Regions from separate parts of the Providencia rustigianii genome, predicted to be linked through region 3. Evidence: predicted binding sites of a transcription regulator. Region 3 holds the regulator's gene; each other region holds the start of a gene.
What was found. Region 3 encodes Fur, which represses iron uptake genes when iron is present. Its sites were predicted from a motif close to ATAATAATGAGAACNACTATCAA; they were not measured.
Positions count from the first base shown of each region.

Region 1 (6,687 bases), 360 kb from region 3:
ATCATTGAATAAAAAATTTTTGTTCTAAAAATTGTTCAAATTATGTCTATACTTCCCCGTATAAACTATTTTTTAAACTTTAATCGATTACAATATTTCAACAATCTGGCAATAAATACGATAAAAAGAAATCATTTATGAGCGAGCTAAATCCAATGAATAAGAGTGTCAACCAAGCCCAGCGAACTGTTTTTTTTATTTCTGATGGAACGGCAATAACCGCTGAAACGTTAGGGCATGCCGTATTGTCTCAATTTCCTTTATCTTTTATTTCTTATACTTTACCGTTTGTAACCACTGAGGCTCGCGCATTAGAAATCAAACAAAAAATTGACGTAATTTATACCGAAACTCAGATGCGTCCACTGGTGTTCTATTCAATTATATCCCCACAAGTTAGAGAGATAATTACCCAAAGCTCAGGATTCTGTCAGGATATTGTGCAAAGTTTAGTCGCCCCAATCCAACGTGAAGTCGGTTTAGAGCCTGAACCAAAGTTGAATCGTACCCATGGTTTATCTATGCAGAATATGAATCAGTATGATGCCCGCATTGCAGCGATTGAATACACCTTAGCCCATGATGATGGTATTTCATTACGTAACCTAGAGCAGGCTCAAGTGATTTTAATCGGTGTCTCTCGCTGTGGAAAAACACCCACCAGCTTATATTTAGCCATGCAATTTGGCATTCAAGCCGCAAATTATCCATTCACAGCCGATGATATGGATAATTTACAGTTACCCATAGCTCTACGTCCTTATACCCATAAGTTATTTGGATTGACAATTAGCCCTGAGCGATTAGCTGCAATCCGTGAAGAACGTCGAGAAAATAGCCGATATGCATCTTTACGCCAGTGTCGTATCGAGATTTCAGAAGTTGAAGCTTTGTTTAGACAGAATAAAATCAACTACTTAAATACCACAAACTACTCTGTTGAAGAAATTTCAGCAAAAGTGATTGATACGATGGGGCTACAACGTCGTATTTTTTAGCAGAATAAAATATAAAAAATTATTCATTCAACCCTGATTGAAGGTTGAATTTGAGCCACTTTCGTTTATTGTGACTTTAGTCACTAATATGGCTCAGCCTATTAAAGTTTTGAGAAACGAAATGCATAAAACAGATGAGTTACGCACTCAGCGAGTGGACAGCCTAATTACGCCACAAACGCTCGCAGAGGAATTCCCTATTTCACAAGAGATTGCTGAAAACGTGACAGCGTCACGTAAGAGAATTGAAAATATTTTATCGGGTCAAGACCCTCGCTTGTTGGTTATCGTGGGCCCATGCTCAATTCACGATATCGACGCTGCAATTGAGTATGCAAATAAACTCAACCAATTACGTCAAAAATATCAAGACCGACTAGAAATCGTTATGCGGACTTATTTTGAGAAGCCGCGAACGGTTGTCGGCTGGAAAGGACTCATCTCCGATCCCCATCTTGATAACTCGTGCCAAGTCAATACAGGGATACGACTCGCTCGTAAGTTACTAATTGAGGTTAACCAATTAGGACTGGCAACGGCTACCGAATTTCTCGATATGGTAACAGGGCAATATATTGCTGACCTTATCAGTTGGGGAGCTATCGGCGCGCGCACGACAGAAAGCCAAATTCATCGCGAAATGGCATCAGCCCTATCCTGCCCTGTTGGGTTCAAGAATGGTACTGATGGTAATATCAATATTGCGATTGATGCAATCCGTGCAGCAAAAGCCCAACATATGTTTTTATCACCAGATAAAACTGGGCAAATGACGATTTATCAAACTAGCGGGAACCCACATGGTCATGTGATCATGCGAGGAGGCAAAAAGCCAAACTACACATCCGAATATATTCAAGAAGCCTGCGAAAAATTGCATAAATTTGGATTATCTGAACATTTAGTGGTCGATTTTAGTCATGGAAATTGTCAAAAAATCCACCGCCGTCAGTTAGATGTAGCCAAAGATATTGCAAAGCAAATTGAACAGGGTTCAACGGTTATTAGCGGTGTTATGGCAGAAAGTTTCCTGCTGGAAGGGAACCAACAAATTAAAGAAAACCAGCCTTTGGTTTACGGTCAATCAATTACTGATCCTTGTCTTGGATGGGAAGATACTGAACAATTGATTGAAATCCTTGCTAACGCTGTCAATTCACGTTTTAAATAAACGCGTTCATAGGGTCACTTTAGCTTAATTTTAAAGCTAAAGTGACTTCAAGCAGTTACCCCGCGAATATATAATCCATAATCAATTCACCATTAAAAATAATTAGCTATTAATTCTTTTATATTATTTATTTTTAGCTAAAAATCACTTGATCTCCCTTATTTTCAATTGATAATGATTCTCGTTTTTAACCGCAAGCCACCCAGCGATACATTTAACTATCTAGGCAGCCAGCATCATACATATCAATCAGGAAAGGATTTCCTAATGGCGTTTACACCGACATCTGCATCAAGAGCAGATTATTCATACAATAAAAAATTCTCTTTATCGACTTTAACGCTCGCAATTTCTATCACCGGATTTAGCGCGAATATTCATGCAACACAAGATGTCATGCATGTCACATCTCCCCCACTCAATAACGAAAAATTGGCTGTCGCTGAGCAAGTTGAAATAATTGATGCAACTGCACCAGAACATCAAACTGCAAGCTCCGCGCTTAGCTTACTCAAAAAACAAACTGGAATTTTTATCTCTGGTGCTGGAAGTACTTATGGTGAAAGTATTCAAATGCGTGGATATGACTCCCGCGGCGTCAAAATTATTATCGATAATGTAGCCCAAGACTTTAACTCCGGTCTATTTGATGCCACGTTTATTGACCCCTCCCTGATTAGTAAAGCCTACATTCATAAGGGTTCTTCCTCCGTGCAACATGGTAGTGGCGCGCTGGCAGGTGTGATTTCGTTAAAAACGTTGAATGCTTCCGAGGTGTTAAAACCGCAACAAAATTTAGGTGGGCGTGTATTCAGTGGCATAAATAGTAATGACCATAGTTATTATGCGGGAGCGACTCTGCTGGGACGAACCGATGATTTTGATGCATTATTCACTTATAGCCAACGTAAAAAACATTTAGTTGCCTCCCCGGATTCTCTATCATTTAATAACCATGAAAAAATCCACAACTGGATGTTAAAAACCTCGTGGCTGGCTAATCCCGCTTATCAAGCTGGGTTGCAACTACGTGAGTATCGTAATGATGGTATTAGCTTAAAGCAGCCATCTGCAATAGATACTAAAAACATGATGTTTGCGAATACCCCCCTTGAGCGCAATACTCACCAGCGAGACATTCTCATTAATCAGCGCTTTACTCCACAAAACCAATTTAGCTGGCAAGCTGAGTGGGATCTCTACTATACAGATCTGTATTTAAGTCAGTTAGATCTAGATAAGATTATTAAAAAACCCAAAAAATACGGGAGAGAATCACGTAATCAGTACACTTATGGAACCAAGTTTTCTAACAGTTTGACTGTTCCAGTATCCAGTTGGGCATACAATTATATACAAAGTGGTTTTGAACACTATCAGCAGAAACAAACACCTAATCAATATGCGATTAGCTATCCACCAACTGAACTGAACAATACGTCAGGCTGGCTAATCAGCGACCTGACCCTACAGCATTTACCTATCACCTTATCTGCGGGAACACGCTTTACCCAATATCAAGTGAATCGAGAAGGTTTCGATAAAAGTCATCATACTAACTGGTCATCTCGCTTTGCTGTGAACGCAACACCAACTTCATGGTTAAGTCTCCACTCATCTTATGCGGAGGGCTTCCGTGCACCACGAATGGCTGAGCTATATAACAATTCCTTGCACTTTGATACCCCGTTTTCTGGTACCTCCAACTTTACACCCACCCCAGATTTACAGCCTGAAACTAACAAAACGTTAGAAGCGGGATTAAAATTGAGCTTCGATGATTTTGTTATTCCAAATGATACAATACAATTTGGCAGCACTTACTTTACAACTAAGGCTGACAACTATATCGCGGTACATGCTGAATACAGAAAAACGATAGATCGCAGCTTGAAATACATGTGGTTCCCAGACGAAGTTTATTATATCAATGTACCTTCAGCGACCATCTCTGGTTTTGACAGCTTTATTAAATATCAGTCCCAATGGTTTGAACTCAGTCTCAATCATAACGTGACAATCGCTAAAGAAGATTCAGAAAACCACTCCCTCTCGTCGATACGTCCAGAAACCTTAACAACGCATTTCAAAGCACCGATCGCAAGTACAGGTCTCAATGTGGGTTGGATAGGCGAATTTTCTGCAAAAACAGCTTTCACAGGGGATTCAACCTACAAGTTGGTAGATCATAAATCTGGAGAGGATTTAGATCGCTATCGTCGAGAAATCATTCAATATGCAGGCTATGGCGTTCATGATTTCTATGTAAGCTATCAAGCTGACCCATTTATTAAAGGATTAAATACCGCCCTGACAATGAAGAATGCCTTTGATAGGGAATATATTTCTTCCATGGGAGTTCCACAAGAAGGCCGTAATTTCTACTGGAATATTAACTATAGCTGGTAACAAGTTAATAAATAACGTCTAAAACTACTGGCTCATTATTCTTACCTAATTTTTGTAAGTAATGAGCCAGCCACTGATAACTCAACCTTGAGGAAAATAACCTTGACTATACCTCATTATCAATGACTTTTTACAGGGCAAAACACAGTATAAAGATAAACAAGCCCGCGAACTCTCTACCATTATGCGATTTCTAAAGCTGATGAGCCTATAATTCAATTCAGCTCGGGATTTCCTGTTAATTGTTATTACTTGGTGATAAATAAGCCACTAATTAGCACAAATAAAATATCAATAGTTTACTTGGTTAATAAAATCGAACAGCTCAAACAATAATTTTGAACAAATAAAAAAACCGTCTAATACTCCAGCCAAGAAAAACAAAACAAACAAATTAACTTATTGAATACAAATAATAATAAACATGCATCTATGTATGTTTAACTCTACAGAATTTGACAAAATCTATCGTAACAATAGTTATTCTCATTCAAAAAAAGCACGATTAGCCTATCGATATATCGGAAAAAAAGGAAGAATAGACCATAATTTCATGAGTTATTATTAGTTATTAATGAACAATAGCCTACGGTTGTAGGAGGTAAAATATGTCAGAAAGTGTAGTCAACGAAATTATTAGATGGCTAGAAAGCCAATTGCAACGTAATGAAGGCATCAAAATTGATACCATTGCGGATAAAAGTGGATATTCAAAATGGCATTTACAGCGAGTCTTCAAAGAACTTAAAGGCTGTACTCTTGGTGAATATGTTCGTAAACGCCGCTTGCTAGAAGCCGCAAAATCGTTACGTGAAGGTAACTTACCGATCCTCGACATTGCCTTGCAATATGGTTTTAGCTCTCAGGCGACATTTACTCGCATATTTAAAAAGCATTTTGACACTACACCAGCGAAATTTCGCCAAGCAGGTGAATTACCTGAGTGTAAAACGTTCATGACCTGTAATTGCCATCACTAAGTAAAAATTAGATTTTCGTTGCACCCTCAAACAACCATTCAAACGAAATCTATCTTTGAGCCGATAAATAATCGGCTCTTTTTTTAGCTCAATTCAGAAATCAACCAATTTTCTAAATCAGCAAATTGTGCGGATAAATGAGGCCATTGTTCGTTCATTTTTATCACTAAATGGCGAATTGTTTCGGTCTGGTAATGCAGCCCCCACTAACTGATTACTCAGCCATTCTAATGGTGAAGGATCAAGACTATCCGTGAAAAACTGACAACGTGTAATGGTGCCTTTCTCAATATCAAAGTGAAACTCAATACCGCCCCAAGGAAAACGGGTATCAGCTAAATGACTAAATGCTGGAGCTTGTCCAAAGTTCCATTCCCAGCTACTTTGTTTAGCAAATGTTGCTTCAAAATTCGGTAAATCGGGGAGTTTTTCTGGAGAAATGTATTCAGGCTCAACCGTTTCACCATAGTAACTGAAGAAGCTATCTATTATCCCAGCACAGACGGTATTATGATTAATATCGGGTACTAATTCATTCAGATTAGCGACTCGCGAACGAACTGATGTAATCCCTTTTGCTTGAAGTTTTTTCGGATCTGGATTGAGATAATTAGCAAGGCGACTCAAATCTGTACTGATCAGTAATGTACCATGATGGAAACCGCGATCTTTCGTTTCACGATATGCTGAACCAGATATTTTTCTTGGCCCATTGGGTGTATTCAGCACCAAGTCATTACGCCCAGAAACCTCGGCAGAAATTCCCACTTTGGCTAGCCCATCGACAATTATTTGAGTTGATATGCTTTTATCATATTCCGGTTTGCCCGCCATAAAGGTAAAGCAGGTATTACCTAAATCTTGGAAAACCGCTCCCCCACCGCTGCTACGACGCGCTAATCGAACATTGTCTTGCTCCATTTTTCGAGTATTACACTCTTTCCATGGATTTTGAGCCCGTCCAATGACCACCGTATCTGCATTACGCCATAAAAACATAACACGTTGATCCGCTGACATTTGACGAAAAATAGTCTCTTCTACCGCTAAATTAAACCACGGGTCGAAGGATTCTGAGATAAATAAACGTAATGTAGACATTGGACTATCCTAAAAACAAAACTTGCCC
Region 1 is NZ_LR134396.1:1,667,105-1,673,791, reverse strand. Features, by position in the region: gene ppsR (posphoenolpyruvate synthetase regulatory kinase/phosphorylase PpsR) at 156-998, shown strand; gene EL244_RS07720 (3-deoxy-7-phosphoheptulonate synthase) at 1,120-2,169, shown strand; gene EL244_RS07715 (TonB-dependent receptor domain-containing protein) at 2,437-4,578, shown strand; gene EL244_RS07710 (helix-turn-helix domain-containing protein) at 5,187-5,558, shown strand; partial or broken gene EL244_RS07705 (lipoate--protein ligase) at 5,774-6,659, opposite strand.
Region 1: the regulator Fur is predicted to act here: its motif matches at 2,338-2,360, upstream of EL244_RS07715 (TonB-dependent receptor domain-containing protein).

Region 2 (6,687 bases), 130 kb from region 3:
AGGGGATCAGCTGCCACGTATTTTTGGCGGCTTGGATACCTGCAATACGCGCCGTCGCAAATACATCCCCTTTATGGTGGCTACCATCGACGATCATCGCTAAGGTTTCTGGGTTCATGGTAATGCAAGCTTCTGCACGGGCTTCGCGGATAGTTTCCGCTTTAGCAGAAACATCAACCATATGCGCCTCGCCCGACGCATTAAGGTGAGTCAGTTGGGACATCATATCTCCTGAATATCAAAAAATTATTAGCCGCCGATAACGGATAAATTTGGGGTGATCCCGCTGTCGCCTTGATGAAGAAAATGCGTCTCACGTTTAGAACGCAAACCACTTTGAAGACGGGCTTTCAGTGCTTCGTTTTGATTATCATCGCCCAGTAGATCACGTAGTGGAATGCCATTTTCACCAAACAGACACAAATGTAGATTTCCCAAAGAAGAGACTCTTAATCGGTTACAACTTTGGCAAAAATCTTTCTCATACGGCATGATCAACCCAATTTCACCTTGATAGTCAGGGTGACTAAATACTTGGGCTGGACCATCACTGCGAGAACGAGGAAGCATGTACCAGCCTTCAGCAATCAGGCGGTCACGCACGGTTTCACCAGACACATGGTAACGCTGGAATAGGCTGCTGCCTTCTCCTGTTTCCATGAGCTCAATAAAACGCAATTGAATTGGACGATGCTTGATCCAATTGAGGAAGGATTTTAGGGCAATATCGTTGACATTCTTCATCAAGACCGCATTGACTTTGACCTTTTCAAAGCCAGCCTCAAAGGCTGCATCAATGCCTTGCATAACCTGAAAAAATTTATCTTGCCCAGTGATCGCTGCAAATTGACGAGGATCGAGACTGTCGACGCTGACATTCACCGCGTTCAGTCCGGCATCGCGCCATGTTTGTATATCACGCGCCATACGGTAGCCATTGGTGGTAACCGCGATTTTCTTAATCGATTGGTTTTCGCGGATAGCCGCAATGATATCACTGAAATCTTTCCGCATTGTCGGCTCACCACCCGTAATACGTACCTTTTCTGTGCCTAAATCGGCAAAAGCCCGGCTTACTCGACGGATTTCATCCAGCGTTAAAAATTCGTGGCGGCCACTTGGTTTATAACCATCAGGTAGGCAATATGTGCAACGGAAGTTGCATACATCGGTGATAGATAAACGAAGATAGTAAAATTTTCGGTCAAATTGATCGACAAGTTGCTGCATATTCACACCTTTCCAAATACGGGAGATGCAGACATTTCTATCTTGCACCCTGGCGACTCTGAGGTCACGGCCTGAACATCATATTCAGTGGCTGAACTTAGATGCAAAGGCTAGGAGTTTTACAGGAGCCTAGTAACTAAATTGAATTTAAATGGTTAAAAACATCATAGTCACTAGGTTCACTTATTTTCTGTAAGGATTTTAGCCTATTGCAAAGTAAAAAGCGAACTCGAATACGATATATATCTTATTATACAACGATTTGCGTTTTATAAACCGGAGTCTCAGAAGTCCTTATTATTATGGATAATTTTCTATTATTTTCTCTGGAATGATAGGGAGTTAAGTGTCAAATTGCTGTCAAAGTAACGTTAATTCAATGCACATTGTTTGTTGTAGATCACTTTTGTATAGAACCAAATTTCATTCACATCAATACGGTACATTGAGTTATCAAAATCCCGATAGACTCCAAAAGTAAGATAAAAAATGAAGTTAAATGACAGAAAGAAAGGTACGGGATGAATTGATTTCCAGCGAGTTCAAAAATGATTAGTGCCTGATAACATTTAATTTAATAAATCATACTCACCAAATTATCATTCCTAAATCGGTATGGAGAAATTCCCCATACCTTGATATCAGCATTAAAAACGATATTCAATGCCACCGCTAATCGTTCTTCCACGCCCTAACGTATTGGAAAGACTTTCGCCGTAGCTCACAACATAAGCCCTATTGGTTAAGTTTTCGACATTCCCCCGAATAATTAAATCATCGGTTAACGCGTAACTCGCATACAGATCCACCAATGTGTATTTAGGCCAGTCAGCCAAATAGGGCTGATTACTTTGTGCTGAATGGTCTTGGAATCCCGGTGTAAAGCGAATAATCATTCCGCCATCGAGTTTCCGATTAAAGGCGCGACCACCTAATGTGAAGGAACCTCTATCACCTGGTAAATTTGCAGCGCTACTAAATACTGCCGCGCCATCACAATTCACATGATCATTTTGTTGAACATCATCTTCTGCGTACCAATTTCCTGGGCGATTTTCTTTAGTAAATGTCTGAACACCCCCTAACCAAGCACGGCGAGCACAAAATTCATTTTTTCCTATCATATGAGTGAACGTTAAATCCGCATAAGCAAAGCCCGCATCATAATTAACTTGGTACTCAAAGCCCCTAAAACGGGTCGCTACAAGGTTATTGCTGTACGCCGCATTACCAATACTCGGACTCACCATTCCCGGTTTTGTTCGGTTAATCGCGAGATTGATATAGTTATCAACCCGCGTATCAAAATAGGCAACTTTGGCCAATAAACGGTCCTCTTCAAGCACTAAATTTGGATAGTTAACATTGACGCCAACCTCCCAAGAATTCGATCTTTCAGGTTTTAGATAAGGATTGGGGAATTGAGTGGATGAGCTGTGCGCACTTCCCGACGTTAATGTTTCCGTGATAGCGGGTGGACGCCAAGAGCGCCCATAGCTTGAATACAGTTCCAACCATTCGACGTTAGGCCGAATCGCTAACTTGATGTTGGGTGAAAATTCCCCTTGGGCATCATCCACATCCCAGACGCGATTAACTTCAACACTTTTACAATTACGTAGGCTTGATGCTTTGCATGGGTTGTCTTTTGTATAAGGAAAGACTCGATAGCGCATACTGGTCTGTCCTTTTAACTGATAATAATCATAACGCAGCCCACCTTCTAGAGTGAGCCAATCATCATGTTCATAGGTTAATGTGGCAAATAACGAGCTTAAGGAACGCTTACCGTCTGGTGTCACCCCATTTGCAGACACTTTGGTGGAATCACTGCTGGCCTTATCCTGAAAAGCTTCTAATCCATAGTGTGCTTTTAAAACATGGTTATAATTAAATTCAATTTCCGAGTGATTTTCTAACTGTAATCCTAGTGTTTTCACACGGGTATTCATTTGATAACCATTGTTAAAAACTTTACTGGTTGAGTAGGTTTGGGTGTCGTCATTAGTATCAACGAAATACACTTTTCCTTTTAATTCAACACTCCATGGGCTTTCGCTATATTGGCTATAATCCAGCGCGTAATTTTTTGTCGTCACATCACTAAACCCACTACTTTTCCAGCCTAATTTATACGGCCATGTTCCTGATAGATTGGTGAGTGTGCCTGCATTTGGTGTCGCAACTTTGGTTTCAAGGTAATTGAGTTGTAGACGCTGCGAGTCACCAAAATTCCAACCTGCTTTTGCCAAATAGGACGTCATTTGATAATTACTGTCCGTAATACGGCTATGCTTTAAGTCATGAACGAGTTGCTCATAATGCCCAGTTTCATTATTGATCCGAATATCGCCAATATCCCCATGCACACCCGGTTTATAGTCACCTAATCGACGTTCACTGGCAGCAAATAAAAGATCCGCCTGCTCATTTCCCAATGCTAACGCGGTACTGCCAATAAAATGGGTATTATTCGTTCCCGTACTCGCATGGATCTTCCCGCCAAATGTTTTATCTTTAGATAAAAAATCGGATGCACTAACCGTGTTGAATGTTGCGACGCCACCTAATGTGCCCCCACTCCCCATTCCGCTACTATTTCCCTTTTGAATCTCAACCCCAGAAAGAAGTTCTGAATCGATATACATGGTGCCATTACGCTGCCCATGACCACTTTTTTGGAAATTTTGGCGCATCCCATCAATATTCATATTAACCCGTCCATAATCTTGGATCCCACGAATATTGACAGACAGTGAGGGATCTTGCTGACTCACGCTAGAATAGACCCCAGTTGTTAACTCCAGCAAATCAGCGATGTGTTTTGGCGGTTTATCTTCAATCTGTTTTTTACTGATCACACTGACGGACGATGGAGTGCTATAAACCCAATCACCTTGTTGATGAGGCGCTGCAGTGACTGTAATTTTATCCAATACAATAACCGAATTATCATCAGCTGCTTTATTAACTCGTTGAATCGAGATTCGGTTTCCATCAATTTGATACAGAATAGGATTAGCGCCAATCAATTGGTTTAGCCCTTTTTGAATTGACATATTGCCCTGTATTTTTTGACTGTTCAGTCCATTAATCTCTTGGCTATCAATAAAAATCTCCATATTAGCTTGTTGGGCAAATTGGAGCAGAGCTGACTCAAGGGATTGAGCAGGAATAGAAAGTGAAGCTGTCTGGCTCAATTTATCTGCGTGCGCATAGTTAGAAAAAGAGATGGCGGGTAGCGCCATTAATGCAAGGTGAATCCCCAGTACTGCTTTTTTATAATCGAACTTTTTATTTGTCATTTCTCATCCTAAAAATGATAATGGTAATGAAAATCATAATCACTTAGATTAAGACGACAAATAACATAAAACCCGTAAATAAATTTTTAATAATTTGTTATCAAAATAACCAAAACATTTAATATCAATAAACTAGAGTGAAAAAAGGTAATTCAGAGACTGATAACCCTTTCGAACTGGTGACAGTTAATAACGCATTTTCGACAGAATCTATCTGGAAAACGCCACTAATCATGGCTTGGGGTGGATTGCCCAATAAAATTATAGGTTTTTCTCTATACCGGCTCAGTTCATGGATAACATGATCAACACTGCTTTGCTGGAAAATAATCAGCCCTTTTCTCCACGAAACTCCATGCTGAATGTTAGCAGGTACCATTGGTGATATATGCTGCTGATAAGATGCCTGATCCCCCGCTATGACCCGCTGAGTCTCCCCAGACAACAAGGTTATTTGTACCTGATGTTCATAGACAGCAACATTGACCTGCTTCTCTTGGGTGTCAATCTCAAATTCTGTTCCCAAGGCTTGAACTGTTCCATTTTTTGCTTTCACCCGAAAAGGTCGTGGCTCTTGAGTTGAAATAGGTGCCGCTGAAAAGTAGGCTCGACCAGAATGTAAATTAACTTGCCGATAACCCTCATTAAATTCGAGCGTTATCGCAGCTCCACTGTCTAAATCAACTTGGCTACCATCGGGTAATATAATGTGTGAAATTTCACCATTTTTAGCCTGATAATCTACAGATTCTTGGCTTAAAAATGACCAAATCGCGAATGAGAACACACTTAAAATTAAGGCTGATGCCATCGCAATCCAACGGGGAGCAAATTTTATATTGCCTGTTTTTCGGCTGGATCCCTTTTGAACGGATAATGCGATCCCAGAGGTTAATCCCCACAGTTGCCGAGCTTTAAAATAGGCGTTCCGATGTTGTTCTGATGTCGTAACCCATTGTTGAAACTCATGCTCCTCTTGGGAGGTTAAGTTTTTTTGAGTCGTTTTGATAACCCAGAAAGCGGCGACTTCCTCAATTTCAGAAGGTTTATTTGAATATTGACTCTCCATTAATCTCTCCATTTATGGATGAGCATAGCTAACGCATTGGCTAAATGTTTTTCAACGGTACTTAACGAAATATTTAACGTTTCTGCCACTTCATTTTGGGTCATTCCATCTTCGCGGTGTAGCCGGAAAATTTCCTGAGTTCGCAGGGGTAATGTCCCTATAATATTTTGTATTTGCTGAATTTGTTGTTCTCGAATTGTCTGAGCTTCAAGGCTTTTCGTTTTAGAGGGCACGGACTCCCACTGTACCTCACTGATGGCGGTGACTGAGTGTCGTTTCTGCTGACGAAAATAGTCAATCATCAAGTTTTTAGCGGTTCTATAAAGATAGGCATCCACATCCTGAATGGGGGAATGTTTCATTAATTCCGCCATACGCACAAAGCTTTCCTGCATGATATCCATACTTAGATTATAGTCTTTCAGATAACCATTAAGATAACGACATAGTGAGGAAGAGTGACGAGCAAACAGGCATTGTAACTCTGAATCTGACATATCAAGCCATAACACCAATAATGTAAATGAGAATTATTTACATACTATAGTTATTAACATCAAATGGGAACTAGCAACCTGTATTTTTGGTGCAAACATCTGAAAAATCCAAAAGTTTCTTTTTTATTGTTTTTTATCACGGTAAGTGAACTTCAAATGCGGTTTTATGATAGATTAGCGCCAAATTTGTTTTAGATATAACTCTAGAAACATGATTACTGATATAGGAACACTATGCCGAACAGCAGTCTGACAGATCTTAGGCATGTTGTCGCTCTTGGGGGCGGACATGGACTGGGTCGTGTGATGTCTTCACTTTCATCTTTAGGCTCCCGTTTAACTGGAATTGTCACCACTACAGATAATGGTGGTTCAACTGGGCGTATTCGCCGTTCAGAAGGGGGAATTGCTTGGGGTGATATGCGTAACTGCCTCAACCAGTTGATCACCGAACCGTCGATTGCCTCTAAAATGTTTGAGTATCGTTTTGCAGGTACCGGGGAGTTATCTGGGCATAACCTAGGCAACCTGATGTTGAAATCATTGGATCACCTCAGTGTACGTCCTTTGGAAGCCATCAACCTCA
Region 2 is NZ_LR134396.1:1,180,921-1,187,607, reverse strand. Features, by position in the region: gene moaC (cyclic pyranopterin monophosphate synthase MoaC) at 1-223, opposite strand, end outside; gene moaA (GTP 3',8-cyclase MoaA) at 250-1,230, opposite strand; molybdenum cofactor riboswitch at 1,220-1,359, opposite strand; gene EL244_RS05360 (TonB-dependent hemoglobin/transferrin/lactoferrin family receptor) at 1,878-4,535, opposite strand; gene EL244_RS05355 (FecR family protein) at 4,660-5,604, opposite strand; gene EL244_RS05350 (RNA polymerase sigma factor) at 5,604-6,101, opposite strand; gene EL244_RS05345 (gluconeogenesis factor YvcK family protein) at 6,336-6,687, shown strand, end outside.
Region 2: the regulator Fur is predicted to act here: its motif matches at 4,550-4,572, upstream of EL244_RS05360 (TonB-dependent hemoglobin/transferrin/lactoferrin family receptor).

Region 3 (6,687 bases):
ATCAGATTGACGAGTAAATGGTAAAGCGCAGATGCCGCGCTCTTCATTACCCGATTGTAAGTCGATTAATTGACTTGCAGCGAGCTCGTTATCGGGATCGTAAAATTTGACTAGACGTTCATCTAACAGGCCTTGTGGTAGGCTGTCATCTTCAGGCAGTGGGAACCATTTCTCATCAGGGTAATGAACAAAATCACCTTCAGCAATGGATTTACCTAAATAAAAATCTGCAAAGAAATAGTTTGTGGATAAACGCTCAAAATATTCACCTAATGCTGAGGCTAATGCCGCTTTTTTGCTAGCACCTTTACCGTTGGTGAAACATAACGCGCACTCTTTATCTCGAATATGAACCGACCAAACATTTGGCACAGGATTTAGCCAAGAGGCTTCTTCTATATCAAAACCTAACTTTTGTAGCTTAGTTTGGAATGCATTAATGGAGTCTTCGAGAGCGGCATCTTTGCCGGGAATAAATGTTTGGCTCATTGTCAGTCACTTGTAAATGGCATGTTTCAGATATTGACTATGATACGGGCTTTTCCTTTACTGCTCACGCTTTTTATTCAAGACAATGTCATAGTGGAAAATTAAAATTTATTAAAATGACAAAGTAGGTCACAACACTTTGAGATTAAATCCACATAATAACGTGAGTTTATTTAAATTAGAAAATGGCTATTTATTGAGTTAAAGGAAAATAGGATGAAAAACAGAAATAAAGCTCTACTAGCGACACTGGTTTCACTGTTTGCCGTATCTGCATTTGCACAGCCTAATATCACTGTATTGGCAACGGGAGGAACAATTGCTGGTGGTGGCGAATCGGCGACGGGGTCAAGCTACCAAGCGGGTAAAGTTGGGATTGATTCGTTGTTAAACGCAGTTCCTGAGACCAAAAAAATTGCAAATCTGAGTGGTGAGCAGTTAGTTAATATTGGCTCTCAAGACATGAATGACCAAGTTTGGTTGACCTTAGCTAAAAAAATTAACCAAGATTGTAATAAAACTGATGGATTTGTGATCACTCATGGTACTGATACCATGGAAGAAACTGCATTTTTCCTTGACTTAACTACATCCTGTAAAAAACCGATTGTGATGGTGGGGGCAATGCGACCTTCTACTGCATTAGGGGCTGATGGCCCTCTTAACCTGTATAACGCGGTTATTTTAGCATCAGACAAGTCAGCTGGAGATCGTGGCGTATTGATGGCAATGAATGACAAAGTGATCCAAGGTCGCAATGTCATGAAAATGAGCACCACGGAAGTTCAAGCGTTCGATGCCGTCAATGGTGGTGCGGAAGGGTTTATTCATGATGGAAAAGTGACCTACTATCAAGCGGCTCAACCTCGTAGTGATAAAGCCGCTTTTGATGTGAGTAAGTTAGAGAAATTGCCTGCGGTCGGTATTGTTTATAATTATGCCAATGCTTCAGCTGCTCCAGTTAAAGCATTACGTGAAGAAGGTGTGCAGGGGATCGTGAGTGCTGGTGTAGGTAACGGAAATATGTATAAAACTATTTTCGATTCTTTAGCCAATGCTGCTAAAGACGATATTGTTGTGGTGCGCTCAAGCCGAGTACCAACTGGCTATACAACGCGTAATGCAGAAGTTGATGATAATTTATATGGTTTTGTCGCATCAGAAAGATTAAGTCCACAAAAAGCACGAGTTTTACTTCAGTTAGCCTTAACTCAAACTAAAGATCCGAAAAAAATCCAGGAAATGTTTGAGCAATACTAATTTGTCTTAAAGTAAAGGCGACATTGATGTCGCCTTTACTTCATCAATATGAATGCGTTTCTATTAAGTAAGCATATTTTATCGAAATTAGAGTGAACCAACATCTGGCGTTAGGTTTTGAAGGTGTTCATCCAATTTTAATTTTTCTTTAAATACGGTGATATTATCGTTAGTTTTGGTGGCTGATTTTACTTCTGCATGACCGGAGAATACTCCCCCTTTTTTAATCGATAGACTCGAATAACGGATGGTTCCGTATATTTCACCATTAGTATCTATATTAATGGTTTCGGACAGGCACTCACCTTCAACTTTGCCGTTAACTAATAATTCACTACTAGTTATATTGCCGGTAACATGGCCGTTTTGCATAATTTTAACTGTGTTATTTTTACCTACGATATTGCCTATTACTTTTCCATAAATATGGACTTGTTCATTGGAGGTAATATTTCCTTCAAAAATAACATCGCGAGCAATAACGGTATTGGTTTTGTCTTCACTAATCACTGGCGTTGATGCTAATGATTTTTCCTCTATTACTTGGGATGTGATTTCTTCTCTATTGATAGTAGGGGTGGGTTCTGACTTACTTTGCTTTTTGTTGAACATGTGGCTAACCTTTTTATGATTGAAATATAAAGCTAAACAGATGATTGAAGATATGAACGCAATGATGGCAACCGTTGAATATCTAAAAAACCACGCTATCAAAGTAAGAAGCCAGAAGAAAAAACCAGTATTAAGAAATAGATATGTTTTTTTCATTCCATAATCTCTTACACATTAATTTGATAATAAGTTTAAATTAAAATAGTACAGAACAATTTAAAGAATAGAAGATAATTTCAGTTTTATCTGAGGAAATTAAGTTGTTTATTTTTTATAAATAGCCGTAGATACACAAATTTAGAATGGAAAGGAGAAGTTTACTGGCAGATATAAGTAAAAATACCCATTAATAAACATTAGATGGGTATTTTAATATTAAAGTGCTTATTGCAGTAATGAGCAGCTTTATTAGAAATTATTAATCACGAAGTGATTATTTTTCTTCGTGAGCATCCGCATTATCACGGCAGTCACCTTCAGCGCAGTGACCGTATAGATATAAACTGTGATTAGACAGTTTGATTCCGTGACGTGTTGCAATGTCTCTTTGGCGTGACTCAATCGACTCATCTGTAAACTCAATCACTTTACCACAATCTAAGCAGATTAAATGGTCATGGTGATGTTGTTGGGTCAATTCGAATACAGATTTGCCACCTTCGAAGTTATGACGAGTTACAATGCCTGCATCATCAAACTGATTTAATACGCGGTATACCGTCGCTAAACCAATTTCTTCACCGATATCGATCAGCTTTTTATAGAGATCTTCCGCGCTGACGTGATGGCACTCAGGCTCCTGAAGTACTTCCAAAATCTTCAATCTCGGAAGAGTGACTTTGAGTCCTGCATTTTTCAATGCTTTATTATTATCTGTCATGCGGGTTTGTCCTGTATCTTAAATCATAAATTTAACAATAATGAGACATTTTTAACAAAAATCCAGTTGTCTTCTAAACTGATTTACAATTATAGGCATGGAAAATAAAAATAGAAACCATGCATTGTCTCATTATTTTGATGATGTTCAAAAAGCGTGTCCATAATAGGATATCTAATCGACATCTTATCTGCTGGATCACGCTTTTAATTGGCAACTAATGTCATTCTTAACCAAGAATTTCAGCCAGAGACATTTCTTCAGAGATTTGTTTTACCCACGCGTCTACACGTTCTTCCGTTAACTCAGGTTGACGGTCTTCATCAATGGCTAAACCAATAAAGTGATTGTCGTCTGCCATTCCTTTAGAAGCCTCAAAATGGTAACCTTCCGTTGACCAATGGCCAACGATCACGGCACCGCGAGGTTCGATAATGTCACGGATAGTGCCCATCGCATCGCAGAAATATTCAGCGTAGTCTTCTTGATCTCCACAACCAAACAATGCAACTAGCTTGCCATTAAAGTCAATTTCTTCCAGAGTTGGGAAGAAATCATCCCAGTCACATTGTGCTTCACCATAGTACCAAGTTGGGATGCCAAGCAGTAGAATGTCAAAAGCTTCAATATCTTCTTTTGTGCATTTAGCAATATCGTGGACTTCTGCTACGTCTTTGCCTAATCTTTCTTGGATCATTTTGGCAATATTTTCTGTGTTACCTGTGTCACTTCCGAAGAAAATGCCTATAACTGCCATAAAGTGATTAACCTCTTGTTTTTCTAGCGGACAGAAAAATTTTCTGTTATCGCTAAAACTAAAATAGAACGAAAATAGGTACAATTTGCGCCTTATTTTGGCGAAAAACCCGGTGTAAGTCTGTCAAATTTGTGTGATTTATTCAGATGAAGCTAGCGGTTAACTATTTCACTAACCTGCTCAAGTTGAGCCATTAAAATTTCTTCAATTAACTCACTACGGCTTATGTTTTTCTCTTCAGCTAACTGATTTAAGACCGCGACAGCTTCTTCATTTAATTTTAACTCAACGCGACGTAATCCTTTGACTTTATCTCGTCTTAGTTGATTTCGCTTGTTGATTCGTAATTGCTCATCCCGCGATAACGGACTAGTTTTTGGTCGCCCAGGCCTGCGTTCTTCAGCAAACAAATCCAGTGTGGTGCGATCAGTTTGTTCTTTTGCCATATCTACTATTGCTAAAGGAAGGGGTGTGCCAGTAATTCAGCGCGCAATGATACCCTAGCTGAATCCCTAGTGCTATAGGTGTATGCTTAGCTAAGCTATTTAATAGATTAAAAAAAGAACTCTTTTATGAAAAAAGCATCACGAATATTGACTGTGATGCTTTTTTAATCTGATTAGTGGGTTTGCTGCCGCCATAAACTGGCATAAATTCCATTTCGTTTTAGCAGGTTTTGGTGAGTATCTGCTTCTGCAACTTCGCCATCGCGAATGACATAAATTTTATCAGCCCCCATAATAGTATTGAGCCGATGTGCAATACTAATGACTGTTCGCCCTTCAGTGATCATTGGCATATTTGCCATGATGGCAGACTCTGATTCATAATCTAAGGCTGATGTCGCTTCATCGAGGATCAATATATCGGGTTCAGTGAGTAGGGCGCGAGCTAAAGCAATCCGTTGTCGCTGCCCCCCAGATAAATTGAGTCCTTTTTCTGATAAAGGGTAATTAAAATTGTCAGGTAAAGACATAATAAAATCGTAAGCTCCAGCTAATTTTGCCGCTCGAATAATTTGCTCATCATTGGCTTGGGGTAGGCTTAATCGAATATTCTCTGCAATTGTTCCGACAAACAAAGTACTTTCCTGTAGTACCACGCTCATTCGTCGACGTAGTGCGACGGTATCTGCGACGGCTAAATCCATACCATCGACAATAACTTGCCCATGCTGTGGAATGTATAACCGCTGTAATAGTTTGGTTAGGGTGCTTTTCCCCGAACCAGAAGGCCCTGTTATCCCAATAAATTCTCCTGCTTTAATTGATAAGCTAAGATTATTTAATACTTCAGGGGTTTCTGGCTGATAACGAAAGCGAATATTTTGAAACTCAATTTGGCCTTGGATGGTAGCTGAGCTGGCAATACCTTTTCGCTCGTTCTCAATGGGTTTATCTAAAATGTCGCCAACTCGGCGTAGTGAAATAATGGTGTGTTGAAAATCCTGCCAAATTTGTGCGAAGCGTAATACAGGCTGAGTCACATGAGCGCTCAGCATATTGTAGGCGACGAGTTCACCTGGCGTGATGTTACCGTTGAGCACTTCTTTAACACCAATCCACAGTAACAGAGCCGTTGTGATTTTACTGACCAATGTCATCAACTGAGTGGCAATTACGCTGCGTATGGATACTTTGAAGTTTTGGGTTAATTGTTTACTGAGTATTTTTTGCCAGCGTTGATAAAAATATTTCTCAGTTGCTGTGGTTTTAATCGTCTCAATACCGCTAATGGATTCCGTTAGAAAAGTTAGTCCGTTTTCATCAGCTTGATAAGATTTCTCGGTTTGTTGGCGAATGACGGGGCCTAAAATCATCCAAAGAATAAAAAAGACACCCATCGAGCCAACTAATAGCCATGTCATTATGCTGCTATAAGAAAAGAGCACGGCAATAAATAAAATGACAAAGATAAAATCGATAAACAGCATGAGAGTTGAGCCTGTTAAAAATTGGCGGATATGGGCTAGCTCTCGAACTCGTGCAATAATTTTTCCCGTAGGTCTTAATGTAAAATAATTTAGCGGTAATGCCATCAGATGGCGATAAATCTTACCTGATAGTTCTGCACTAATTTGGGAACTAGTATGACTAAATATTTTATTTCGAATAAAGCTGTAGATGGGTTCTGCAATAGCAATAGCCAATATTGCTAGAGCGAGTATATGCAGATTTGGTAAGCTGCGCCCGACTAAAACTTTATCAATAAGATTTTGAAATAATAAAGGACTGATTAAGGCAAATAACTGTACAATTGCAGCTAATATGAAAATATTTTTTAGTTTAAAGCGTTGACGAATAATTGATGGGATAAACCAACCGATTCCAAAAGCTCTTTTTTGTTCCGGCTCAAGTTGCTCTTTAATAAGCAGTACGGGGTATTCTAATTGATTATTATCCTGCCATTGGACTATTTTACCTCCTTGCGCTGACATCACGGTCAATGGCTGGTTTTGAGTTAAAATATGCCATTGCTGATCGATAAAAATCAGTGCCGGCAGTGGAATTTGAGCCAATTGCTGGTAGGTTAGGGAAACTTGTTGAGTTTCATAGCCAATGACTTGAGCACATTCTCTGAGCTCTAAATCAGTCGGTGAAATAGTTTGCATACCAATGGCATGCATTAGTTGTTCTTTAGTCACGTTTTTTTGATAATGATTAGCTATCCACACTAAGGCTTCCAAGCC
Region 3 is NZ_LR134396.1:1,311,740-1,318,426, forward strand. Features, by position in the region: gene ycaO (30S ribosomal protein S12 methylthiotransferase accessory factor YcaO) at 1-489, opposite strand, end outside; gene ansB (L-asparaginase 2) at 706-1,749, shown strand; gene EL244_RS05920 (bactofilin family protein) at 1,837-2,517, opposite strand; gene fur (ferric iron uptake transcriptional regulator) at 2,795-3,241, opposite strand; gene fldA (flavodoxin FldA) at 3,471-3,998, opposite strand; gene ybfE (LexA regulated protein) at 4,151-4,444, opposite strand; gene EL244_RS17890 (type I secretion system permease/ATPase) at 4,618-6,687, opposite strand, start outside.